3 regions of the Streptomyces drozdowiczii genome follow, and region 2 is predicted to be linked to each of the others. Evidence: riboswitches for the same ligand, from Rfam matches in the RefSeq annotation. Region 2 holds a riboswitch; each other region holds the start of a gene.
What was found. A riboswitch is a leader RNA that binds a small molecule or an ion and turns the genes downstream of it on or off. The one in region 2 is predicted to bind cyclic di-AMP.
Positions count from the first base shown of each region.

Region 1: another riboswitch for cyclic di-AMP. It lies ahead of NEH16_RS19155 (transglycosylase family protein); the one in region 2 lies ahead of NEH16_RS12180 (C40 family peptidase).
Region 3: another riboswitch for cyclic di-AMP. It lies ahead of NEH16_RS14955 (M23 family metallopeptidase); the one in region 2 lies ahead of NEH16_RS12180 (C40 family peptidase).

Region 1 covers NZ_CP098740.1:4,192,304-4,196,328, forward strand. Annotated here, with positions in the region: gene NEH16_RS19145 (cytochrome P450 family protein) at 1-1,240, shown strand, start outside; gene NEH16_RS19150 (transglycosylase family protein) at 1,347-2,390, shown strand; cyclic di-AMP (ydaO/yuaA leader) riboswitch at 2,676-2,844, shown strand; gene NEH16_RS19155 (transglycosylase family protein) at 2,849-3,565, shown strand; gene eno (phosphopyruvate hydratase) at 3,873-4,025, shown strand, end outside.
Region 2 covers NZ_CP098740.1:2,737,799-2,741,823, reverse strand. Annotated here, with positions in the region: gene NEH16_RS12190 (C40 family peptidase) at 1-83, opposite strand, end outside; gene NEH16_RS12185 (hypothetical protein) at 393-746, shown strand; gene NEH16_RS12180 (C40 family peptidase) at 805-1,959, opposite strand; cyclic di-AMP (ydaO/yuaA leader) riboswitch at 1,958-2,108, opposite strand; partial or broken gene pcrA (DNA helicase PcrA) at 2,270-4,025, shown strand, end outside.
Region 3 covers NZ_CP098740.1:3,305,410-3,309,434, forward strand. Annotated here, with positions in the region: gene NEH16_RS14950 (aldo/keto reductase) at 1-490, opposite strand, end outside; gene NEH16_RS14955 (M23 family metallopeptidase) at 658-1,827, opposite strand; cyclic di-AMP (ydaO/yuaA leader) riboswitch at 1,839-1,992, opposite strand; gene NEH16_RS14960 (PP2C family protein-serine/threonine phosphatase) at 2,201-3,364, opposite strand; tRNA gene NEH16_RS14965 (tRNA-Met) at 3,532-3,605, opposite strand; gene NEH16_RS14970 (hypothetical protein) at 3,870-4,025, shown strand, end outside.

The sequences.
Region 1 (4,025 bases), 1.5 Mb from region 2:
CTGGGAGTTCGCCACCGACCCGTACCCCGCGTACGCCTGGCTGCGCGAGCACAGTCCCGTGCACCGCACCACGCTGCCCAGCGGGGTCGAGGCGTGGCTCGTCACCCGGTACGCGGACGCCCGGCAGGCGCTCGCCGACTCGCGGCTGTCCAAGAACCCGGCGCACCACGCCGAGCCCGCGCATGCCAAGGGGAAGACCGGCATCCCCGGGGAGCGCAAGGCCGAGCTGATGACGCACCTGCTCAACATCGACCCGCCCGACCACACCCGGCTGCGCCGCCTGGTCTCCAAGGCGTTCACGCCCCGGCGCATCGCGCAGTTCGCGCCCCGGGTGCAGGAGCTGACGGACCGGCTCATCGACGGGTTCGTGGAGAAGGGGGAGGCCGACCTGATCCACGAGTTCGCCTTCCCGCTCCCCATCTACGCGATCTGCGACCTGCTCGGCGTGCCCCGCGAGGACCAGGACGACTTCCGGGACTGGGCGGGCATGATGATCCGGCACGGCGGCGGGCCGCGCGGCGGGGTCGCCCGGTCCGTGAAGAAGATGCGGGCCTATCTGCTCGAACTGATCCACCGCAAGCGCGAGGACCTGGGCGACGACCTGATCTCCGGGCTGATCAGGGCGAGCGACCACGGCGAGCACCTGACGGAGAACGAGGCCGCCGCGATGGCCTTCATCTTGCTCTTCGCCGGTTTTGAAACGACCGTGAACCTGATCGGCAATGGCGTCCACACCCTGCTGAACCACCCCGCCGAGCGCGAGCGGCTGCAACGCGCGCTGGCGGCCGGCGACAGCGAACTGCTGGCCACCGGGGTCGAGGAACTGCTGCGCTACGACGGCCCGGTGGAGCTCGCCACCTGGCGGTTCGCCACCGAGCCGCTGACCATCGGAGGGCAGCGCGTGGCGGAGGGCGATCCGGTGCTCGTGGTGCTCGCGGCGGCCGACCGGGACCCCGAGCGGTTCGCGGGACCGGACACCCTGGACCTGTCGCGGAGCGACAATCAGCACCTCGGCTACGGCCACGGCATTCATTACTGTCTGGGAGCGCCGCTCGCGCGGCTGGAGGGACAGGCCGCGCTCGCCACTCTGCTGACGCGCCTTCCGGACCTGCGACTTGCGGGAGAATCGGGGGATTTGCGGTGGCGCGGCGGGCTCATCATGCGCGGACTGCGCACTCTGCCGGTGGAATTCACGCCGGGGGCGCGCACCCGGGAAAGTGACGCTCTGTCAACTCTGTGACTTTCGCGTGATCTCTACTGCATCGACTTGTGACTCACGTTCGAGTTTCGCTAGGTTCACCGTTCGACTCACCAGTCGCTTGTCAGTCACACGGAAGGCATCTCCCATGGGCTCCGCGAACGGCAGACACCGCCGCCCTCGTCAGGCACCCGCCATCGTGGTCGCCGCAGGCGTCACCGGCTCGGCCATCGCCATCCCGCTGCTCGGCGCGGCAAGCGCACACGCCGCGGACACCGCGACCTGGGACCGGGTGGCCGACTGCGAGAGCGGCGGGACCTGGAGCGCCGACCTCGGCAACGGCTCCTACGGCGGTCTCCAGTTCACGCCGGAGCTGTGGAAGGCGTACGGCGGCGAGGCTTACGCGGAGCGCGCCGACCTCGCCAGCCGCTCGCAGCAGATCGCGGTGGCCGAACGGGTCCTGGCTGCCAAGGGCCCGAAGGCGTGGCCCAGCTGTGCGGTGATCTCCGGGCTCACCAAGGCCGCGGGCAAGGCGGACGTGGACCCGGGCGACCAGGACGCGGACGAGCCCGCCCGGAGCGCCGACTCGGGCCTCGACGCCGGTCTCGGCACCGACCCGGTGGACGACGCGTCCTCGGCCTCCTCGGCCACCCCGTCGGACGCGGCGTCCGGCTCGGCCGCCACGGAGAAGAAGGCCGGCAAGGGCTCCGGCAAGCACGCGGGCAAGAGCGCCGACGCCTCCCCGTCCGCCGACCCCTCGGGCACCCCGTCCGCCGACCCGTCCGCCTCCGCCGACCCGTCCACGACGCCGTCCGCCGACCCCTCCGCGGACCCCTCGGCGAGCGCGGCGGACGACGCGCGGGCGAAGGGCGGCAAGCACCGGGGCGCCCCGGCCGCCGACGAGGCCGCCGGGACGGCCGAGGGGCGGGACGCGGGCCGGCACGCCTCGCGGGGTGACGGTGACGCACGCGACAGCGCCACGCGGCCGGCTGACGGCACGTACACCGTACGGCCGGGCGACAACCTCTGGGCGATCGCCGACGCGCAGGAGCTGCCCGGCGGCTGGCCCGAGCTGTACGAGGCGAACAAGGCCGAGGTGGGCTCCGACCCGGACCTCATCCTGCCCGGTCAGAACCTCGATCTGGGCCTGGCCGGCCCGGCCCCCGAGAAGGTCGCCGAGAGCGCCGGATGAGCCGTTAGAGCCCTCTGTGCTTTGGGTGGTTTAAGAGGCCCATGTCCCACTTTTGACCGAGTGAGACATGGGTCTCTTTGCGTGAACTCACGCTGCTTGTCCGGGAGGTCCCGCCGCATCCGTTCCGACCTGCACAAATGAGGGTTCATCGGATGCTCTTACGGGATGATTATCCGGTATGTCCTTCTTTGAATATGGCCGGTGGGTGTGATTACGGTCGGAACCGCTCGCACCGCGGGCCCCGTCGACCGTCACGCCGAATCCTGCCGTCGGTCGAAGGGAACAGACGCGAAAGCGCCGTAGGCAGGAGCGGGGGACCCAGGTAGGCGCTGGGCCCGGTCGTCGGGAGACGAACCGGGGCCGGCTAGGGGTGAAGTCGCGCCAGGAGCGCGGCCGGGCAACTCACTTGGCCCGAACCCGACAGCTCACCTCGCAGGCGTCGGTGAGGAGAAGACTCGATGCTGCTCAACCGCAAGGGCAACAAGCACCGCCGCCCCTCCAAGGCCGTCCGTGTCGCGACGCTCGCCGGTGTCGCCGGTGCCGCCGTCGCCGTGCCGCTGATGGGCGCGACCAACGCCTCCGCCGCCTCCGTCGCCACCTGGGACGCCGTCGCCCAGTGCGAGTCCGGCGGCAACTGGTCGATCAACACCGGCAATGGCTACTACGGCGGCCTGCAGTTCTCCCAGTCCAGCTGGGCCGCCGCCGGCGGTACGCAGTACGCGCCCCGCGCCGACCTGGCCACCAAGGCCCAGCAGATCGCCACCGCCGAGAAGCTCCTCGACATGCAGGGCCCGGGCGCCTGGTCCTGCGCCGGTGCCGGCAACCTGACCAACGACGGTGTCGACCCGGGCGTCGACACCGGCTCCGGTGCCGCGAAGCAGGAGGCCGCCCCCAAGCAGGAGGCCGCCCCGAAGAAGGCCGAGCGCACCGAGGCCCCGGCCACCAACCGCTCCGACCGCTCGGACGCCCCGAAGAAGACGGTCACCACCCCCACCGGCAAGAAGGTCGCCAAGGGTGACGGCGAGTACAAGGTCGTCGCCGGTGACACGCTGAGCAAGATCGCCTCCGCGCACCACGTCAAGGGCGGCTGGGAGCGGCTGTTCAAGCTGAACAAGGACATCGTCCAGGACGCCGACCTGATCTACCCGGGTCAGCAGCTCCACCTCACGAAGTAACGAAGCAGCCGCGATCCCTCCTCGCTGATCGCTCAGGCCGCCCCGGCCCGGCACGCACTCTCCCCCCGTGTGTGCCGGGCCGGGGCACGCCGCATCAGGGGCGTTCGCACCTCGTGGACCGTTCAACTGTTGTAGTTACTGACCAGTAAATATTTGGCGTTCCGCCCCGGTATGCCCGCCCTCGGGTCCTTTTTCGTCCCAGGGGACGGGCGGTCGGCCGACGCAGACGGCCGGGCCGGTTAGGCTCTTGTCGCAAGGCCAAAGCGACCCTGCACAACCAGCGTCATATCCCAGAAGGAGATGCCTCGTGCCGTCCATCGACGTCGTCGTAGCCCGGGAAATCCTCGACTCCCGGGGCAACCCCACGGTCGAGGTCGAGGTCGGCCTCGACGACGGCAGCACCGGTCGTGCTGCTGTTCCGTCCGGCGCCTCCACCGGCGCGTTCGAGGCCATTGAGCTT
Region 2 (4,025 bases):
GCTCCGGCGACGGCGAGGGTCGCCGCGGCGCGGGCCGCGGAGGCGGTGGTGAGGCGCTGCCTGGGTTTGCGATGCGCTGCCACGGGGGCGGGCGTCCTTCCGTGCGACGGCCCGGCGGGGTATACCGGCGGGCTTCTCCGGTGGCCGGGGAGGACGGTTCCTGGTCCACGGCCACCGGGAAGGGACGCTAATCCCAGGTCACGGGAAGGTGTCGTTATGACGGTTATTGCCCGCTCTTGGCGTGGCATTGTCACTGCGTGATCGCTCTTGCAGCCCTGCTGACCGGGAAAAGGGTCGCAGAATCAGGCAAAAAGTGCATTCATCATTCAAGCGGCCCGTAGGCCCCACCCTGCCCGGAGCGGTACGGGAAGAGGGTTCTAGGGTGCGGAACCATGCGTGTACTCATCGATTTCGTCGTCGCCCTGCACATCATCGGCATCGCCGCCCTGCTCGGCGGCTTCCTCGGCCAGATGAAGGCGATGAAGGCCGGCACCGCCCGGTTCGTCCCCGGCATGCTGCACGGTGCGCTGACCATGCTCGTCACCGGCGTCGCCCTCGTCGGCCTGGACCAGGCCGACGACCACCCCGTGAACAACGTCAAGATCGGCATCAAGCTGCTGTTCCTGGTCGTGATCCTGGGGCTCGTCTACATCAAGCGGGACGAGGAGAAGGTGGAGAAGGGCGCCTTCGCGGCGGTCGGCGCGCTGACCCTGGCGAACATCTTCATCGCCACGCTCTGGACCTGAGCGGCGGACGCGCCCCGGAAGAGCGGGCCGGTCCGCGCGGACCGGCCCTCTTCCCCGGTCAGGCCGGGCGCACACTCCCGTAGATCGGCATGTAGTAGATCGACTCCTCGCGCACGTTCGCCCCGGGCTTCGGCGCGTGGATCATCATCCCGTCGCCCTTGTAGATCCCGACGTGGCTGATGTCGTCGTAGAAGAAGACCAGGTCACCGGGTTGCAGATCGGCCGTCGCGACCCGGGTCCCGACGTTCACCTGGTCCCAGGTGGTCCGCGGGAGGTCGACGCCCGCCGCCTTCCAGGCCGCCTGCGTCAGTCCCGAGCAGTCGTACGAGGCGGGGCCGGTCGCCCCCCAGACGTACGGCTTGCCGATCTGGGCGCGGGCGAACGCGAGGACCTTCTCCGCCTTCGTGGAGGCGCTGCTCCCGGAGCCGGTGTCCGAGCCGGAGCCCGAGCCCGTCTCCGTACCGCCGCTCCCCGACTCCTTGGCCTTCTGCTCGGCCTCCTTACGGGCGGCGGCCTGCTTCTTCGCCAGCTCCGCCGCCTTCCGCTTCGCCTCCGCCTCCTTCTTGCGCTCCAGCTCCGCCAGGCGCGCCTTCTCCTCGGCGGTCAGCTTCGACAGCAGTGTCCGGGCCTCGGTCAGCTTCGTCTGGACGTTCTGCTTGCTGGTGCGCAGATCGGCCTGCGACTCGGTCAGCGTCTCCAGGCTCTCCACGGCCTCGGCCCGCTGCTTGGACACCTTCGCCTGCTGCGTACGGAACTCCGTGACCGCCTGCTGCTGGCGCTCGGCCATCCGGTCCATGAGGTGCGTCTGGTCGAAGAACGACTGCGGGTCGTCGGCCAGGAAGAAGGTCGCGGTCGGCGCGAGGCCGCCGTTGCGGTACTGGGCGGCGGCGTAGTTGCCCAGCGTCCTGCGGGCGTCGTTCAGCTTCTCGGTGCGCTCGGCCACGCTGTCCAGGAGCGTGTCGACCTTGGACTTCTGCCGGTCCGTGGCCTCCTTGGCCTGGTTGTACTTCTGGGTGGCGGTCCCGGCCTGCCGGTACAGGTCGTCGACCCTCTTCTGGACTTCCTCGATGCTCGGCTTCGGCGCGGGCGCGGCCATCGCGCTCTGGGAGGACAGCAGCGTCACCGAGGCCAGCGCGGCCGAGGTCAGCCCGACGGCGGGGACGGTGGAGCGCATCCGGGTGCGCGGTTTGCGATGCGACGCCAAGGCCGGCATCTCCTTCCGTGGACCGCCTACCGGGTTAGCTGTCGGGTTCGGGCGGAACGGAAGGCTGCCCTACGGTCCGGTGGGGAAGGACCGATTCACCCCGGTACTACGTGTGGGTCCCCGGTTCCGGGCGGGCCCGGATTCGGCGTGGCGGCACGCTCGGCGTAGGTCGCCTCTGGGGGTACGGGCCGTCCGAACGTGCACGCTAGCCAACTGATGGGGCCGCTGTGAAGGTTGGTGTGCGATATGCCCGATACATTTCCGTGACCTTTTCGGACCGGGGCCGGGTGTCAGTCGGGCGCCTTAGACTCGGACAGCGATGAGCAGCCTCTTTGACGACAGTTTCCTGGCCGGCCTCCAGCAGGAGGAGGACGCGCCCCCGCCGCCCCCCGAGGACCCCGCACCCGAAGCGGTGCCGGAGGACCTGTTCGCGGGCGTGTTCGAAGGCCCCCGCCGCCCCGTGACGCGTACTACCGCGACGGCGCGCACCGCCCCGTCATCGACCCCGAGGCGCTGCTCGACGGGCTGAACACCGAGCAGCGCGCCGCCGTCGTGCACGCCGGGTCGCCCCTGCTCATCGTGGCCGGCGCGGGCTCCGGCAAGACCAGGGTGCTCACCCACCGCATCGCCCACCTGCTGGCCGAGCGGGGCGTCCACCCCGGCCAGATCCTGGCGATCACCTTCACCAACAAGGCCGCCGGCGAGATGAAGGAGCGCGTCGAGCAGCTGGTCGGGCCCCGGGCCAACGCGATGTGGGTGATGACCTTCCACAGCGCCTGCGTCCGCATCCTGCGCCGCGAGTCCAAGCGGCTCGGCTTCACGTCCTCGTTCTCGATCTACGACGCCGCCGACTCCAAGCGGCTCATGGCCCTGGTCTGCCGCGATCTGGAGCTGGACCCGAAGCGGTACCCGCCGAAGTCCTTCACCGCCAAGGTCTCCAACCTCAAGAACGAGCTGATCGACGAGGAGACCTTCGCGGGCCAGGCGGCCGACGGCTTCGAGAAGACGCTCGCCCAGGCGTACGCGATGTACCAGGCCCGGCTGCGCGAGGCCAACGCGCTGGACTTCGACGACATCATCATGACGACGGTCCACCTGCTCCAGGCGTTCCCGGACGTCGCCGAGCACTACCGCCGCCGCTTCCGGCACGTCCTCGTCGACGAGTACCAGGACACCAACCACGCCCAGTACACGCTGGTACGCGAGCTGGTCGGCCCGGCCGGCCCGGAGAACGCCCCCGCCGAGCTGTGCGTCGTGGGTGACGCGGACCAGTCGATCTACGCCTTCCGGGGCGCGACCATCCGCAACATCCTCCAGTTCGAGGAGGACTACCCGGACGCGACGACGATCCTCCTGGAGCAGAACTACCGCTCCACGCAGACGATCCTGTCCGCCGCCAACGCGGTCATCGAGCGCAACGAGAGCCGCCGCCCCAAGAACCTCTGGACCAACGCCGGTACCGGCGCCCGCATCACGGGCTACGTCGCGGACACCGAGCACGACGAGGCGCAGTTCGTCGCCGAGGAGATCGACCGCCTCACCGACGCGGGCGACGCGAAGGCCGGCGACGTCGCCGTCTTCTACCGGACGAACGCGCAGTCCCGTGTCTTCGAGGAGATCTTCATCCGCGTCGGCCTGCCCTACAAGGTCGTCGGCGGCGTCCGCTTCTACGAGCGCAAGGAGGTCCGGGACGTCCTGGCCTACCTGCGGGTCCTCGCCAACCCCGAGGACAACGTCCCGCTCCGCCGCATCCTCAACGTGCCCAAGCGCGGCATCGGAGAGCGCGCCGAGGCCATGATCGACGCGCTCTCGCTGCGCGAGAAGATCACCTTCCCGCAGGCGCTGCGCCGGGTGGACGAGGCGTACGGCATGGCCGCCCGCTCGGCCAACGCCGTGAAGCGGTTCAACACGCTGATGGAGGAGCTGCGCACGGTCGTGGAGTCCGGCGCCGGTCCCGCCGTGGTGCTGGAAGCGGTCCTGGAGCGTACGGGCTATCTCGCCGAGCTCCAGGCGTCCACCGACCCCCAGGACGAGACCCGCATCGAGAACCTCCAGGAGCTCGCCGCCGTCGCCCT
Region 3 (4,025 bases), 570 kb from region 2:
CGCGCAGTCGCGCGGCGCTGATGTTGGAGGCGGCGATCTCGCGGACCTTGCCCTCCTTCACCAGCTCGTCGAGGGCGGTGATGATCTCCTCGACCGGGACGGTCTCGTCGTCGAAGTGCGTGTAGTACAGGTCGATGTGGTCCGTGCCGAGCCGGCGCAGCGACTCCTCGGCGGCCGACTTGATCGTGGGCGCCGAGAGGCCCTTGTAGCCGGGGAGGGCACCGACCTTGGTGGCCACCACGACATCGGACCGGTTGCCGCGCGAGGCGAGCCACTTGCCGATGACCGTCTCGGACTCGCCGCCCTCGTTGCCGGGGACCCAGTGCGAGTAGGCGTCGGCGGTGTCCACGAAGTTGCCGCCGGCCGCCGCGTACGCGTCGAGAACGGCGAAGGACTGGTCCTCGTCAGCGGTCCAGCCGAAGACGTTTCCACCGAGGCAGAGCGGGAAGACCTGGAGGCCCGACGGGCCGAGATTGCGCAGTGAAGTCATAGGTGGAACAACAGCTTCCGGGCCACCCGCTATTCCGTGCCACCTACATCCGGCAGGCTGCCGCCGCACGCGAACCGGCAGCCCTGACGTCGGGGGGTGTGCGTCAGGGCTGCCGGGGTTCGTAAGGCCGCGTACGGGGAAGGGCCGCGGCGTCGGAGGAGGAGACCTCAGACGGTCAGGCCGCGGGCGCGCAGCCAGTCCATCGGGTCGATACCGGTGCCGTCCGGGGTGTGGACCTCCAGGTGGAGGTGCGGACCGGTCACGTTGCCGGTCGCACCGACGCGGCCGATGGTGTCGCCGGTGGTGACCTTCTGGCCGACCGTGACGCCGATCGAGGACTGGTGGCAGAACCACAGCTCGGTGCCGTCCTCCAGCTCCAGCACCGTGCGGTAGCCGTAGGCGCCGGACCAGCCGGCCGACTTGATGGTGCCGGTGTGGATGGCCTTGATCGGGGTGCCGGTCGGGGCCGCGAAGTCGAGGCCCGTGTGGTAGCCGGAGGACCACATCGAGCCGGCCTCGCCGAACGTCGAGGTGATCGTGTACGAGGAGGTGGGGATCGCGTAGCCGGCGGCGAGCTTGGCCAGGCGCAGGGCCTCGGCCTTCTTCTTCGCCGCCTCCTCCGCCTTCTTCTTCTCGGCGGCGGCCTTGGCCTCGGCCTCGTCCTGCTGCTTCTTCGCCTCGGCGGCCGCCTTCTCGGCAGCGGCCTTCTCCTCGGCCGCCTTCGCCTCGGCGTCGGCGGCGCCCTGCTGCTGCTCGGCCTGCTGGAGGATGCGGGCGCGCAGCGCCTCACCGGCGTCCGTGGTGCCCTGCTCGGCCTCGGCGGTGGTGATGCCGGCGGTGGTCAGCGGGGCTGCGGCGGTCGCGGTGGCGGGGGCTTCGGCCCGGCTCTCGCCGGAGAACAACGCACCCACGCCGGGGAGGGACTTGGCGTCGGGGAGATTGTCCGCGAGGGAATCGGGAAGAGAGATGGAGACCGGCGGTTTGCTCTGCGCGGTGGCCATGCCGCCCGCGCCGACGGCCGCGATGACACCGACGCCGAGGACGGTGGAGCTACGGGCCAGACCATTGCGCTGCTTGGCGACACGGTGCTTGCCGCGGACGGGGCGGACAGACTCCTCGGTGGGGTTCCATTCCTCCCAGGTCCGCTCGGAGTCGGCGTCGTCGGCGCGGAAGCCGCTGCCGAAACCGGCGCCGGTGGCGAAGGCGTTGCCCCGATCGGTCGCGTAGTCGCCGCCCTGTTCCGGGAGGTGGGCGGTGCCGGGGCCGGACGCGAAGTCGGCGCCGTACTCGGGCACGAACCGGGAAGGTGATTCGGGGGCAGGCTTGTTGGACGCCACGCGGGCGCACTCCTTTCCTTCCTTCTCGCCTACCGGGTTAGCTGACGGGTTCGGAGCAGGAAGGTCTCCTACGGGTTCCTCCGCCTCTTGTGAAGACGAAGACGCCCGATTCACCCCATGTAGGTGGTTCCCCGGTTCCCTTGCGGAATTCGGCGCACGCGCGCGGCGCCGTCCTGACGACGGCTGGGACAACCGCGCTGCGTTATCGAACGTTAATAGACAGACGCCTCCGATTCCAAGCCGTTCCCCCGATCGTTCACGCGCCCGGCCTGGACTTACGCGACACAAACGGGTGGAATCGGGCGACTTGATCGGCGCTCAGCCACTACGCGTTTTCTGACGTTGCGTCAACTGTTATGCGGAGCGGCGCCCCTCAATCACTGAGCGTGGCACCCCGCTTGACGATCTTCACCGTCCTGCGCCGGTCGGGCTGCCCCCTCGCCGGCCGGGCCACCGCGAGCAGCGCCATGTCGTCCGTCGACTCGCCCCCCGTATGCAGCCGGACGTCGTCGGTCAGCGCGGACAGCAGCTCCTCCGGGCCCGGGAAGAGCCGCCCGCTCAGCCGCTCCGCGGGGTCGTAGAAGACGCCGTCGGCGTCACGGGCCTCCGACAGGCCGTCCGTGTAGAACAGCAGCGTCCCGCCGGCCGGCAGCTCCCACTCGTCCGAGCGGTCCGGCCGCACCCCCAGGTCCATGCCCAGCGGAAGCGCGGGCTCCGAGGGCGTCAACGCCTCCACCGCCCCGTCCCCGTGCAGCAGCAGCGGGTCCGGGTGGCCGCGGTTCACCATCCGTACGCGCTCCGCGCCCGGCGGGATCTCCGCGAGCACGGCGGTCACGAACCCCTCGAACGCGTCCAGATTGCTCCGCCGCACCGACTCACGCGCCAGTGCGCGCTCCAGCCGCTGCGCCACGCCCTCCAGCGACTTCTCCTGCTCGGCCGCCTCCCGGAACGCCCCGATCACCACCGCCACCGCGCCGACCGCCTCCAGCCCCTTGCCGCGCACATCGCCCAGCACCAGCCGTACGCCGTACGGAGTGTCGGCGGCCGCGAAGAGGTCTCCCCCGACGAACTCGTCGGCCTGCGCCGCCTCGTACCGCGCGGCCACCTGGAGCCCGCCGATCCGCTCGGGCGGGGTGGGCAGCACGGCCCGCATGGCCGTCTCGGCGATGATCCGGGCGGAGGCCAGCTGCTCGTTCCCGCGCCGCACGACGCGGTTGATCACACACGCCTGGACGGCGACCGTGAGCACGGTGAGCATCTCGATGAACGAGACCACCTCGACCAGGTCGCCGGTGTAGAGCCGGATGCCCGCGAGGGCGAGCACCGCGGCGATCCCGATCCGAATCGTGGTGCCCAGGCCGAAGAAGGGCGCCGCGATCAGCGGGGCGGCAGCGAATATCGGGACGGCCGTGAAGGAGGGCGGCGTGAAGAGGTCGAACACCACCCCCACGACGATCATCGCCACCGGCAGCACCCGGACGAACCGGCGGCCCCGTGCGCCGTCGGGCCCTCGCCACCGTCGCGTCCACTTCCCCACCTGCGGTCTCCTGCCCGGTGCAGCCGCGGCCGGTACCGCGCATCTCCCCCAGCCTCGCGCCCGCCCGGCCGGCGGGCGACTCCTCGACCGCCGATGGGGCGAACGCGTGTACGTCGGCAACGCATCAGGCCCGGCACGCTGTCTGCGTACCGGGCCTGATCCTTCAGTAGCGGGGACAGGATTTGAACCTGCGACCTCTGGGTTATGAGCCCAGCGAGCTACCGAGCTGCTCCACCCCGCGTCGGTGAACCCAACTCTACGTCATATTCGGGGCTCTCATGACCACCCGCCCCGGGCGCAGCGACGGCCCGGGCGACGGCCGACCTCGATCCGCACGCCAACGTGCGGAAAACGAGAAGGTGTTGCGGGGAACATGTGTTCTGGCGCAAGGTATCTGCTGCACCCCCCGGCTCGGTGGGCTGCCCGTGTGAGCAGGCCCCCGACCGCGCATGCCGGAGCGCCGCTCCCGGTCTCTGATCGCAGCCTCCCTGGAGGGCTCTCGACCATGGCCGCACCGCTCGCCGCCTCCGATCGCACCCCCGGCCCCTCGACCGCCCCGCCGTCACCCGTACGCGCTGCCGCCAGGAGCGGCCTCATCGGCGGCGTGATGGGCGCGGCGATGAGCGCGGCAGTGAACTACCTGGCGATCGGCCTCCCGGGC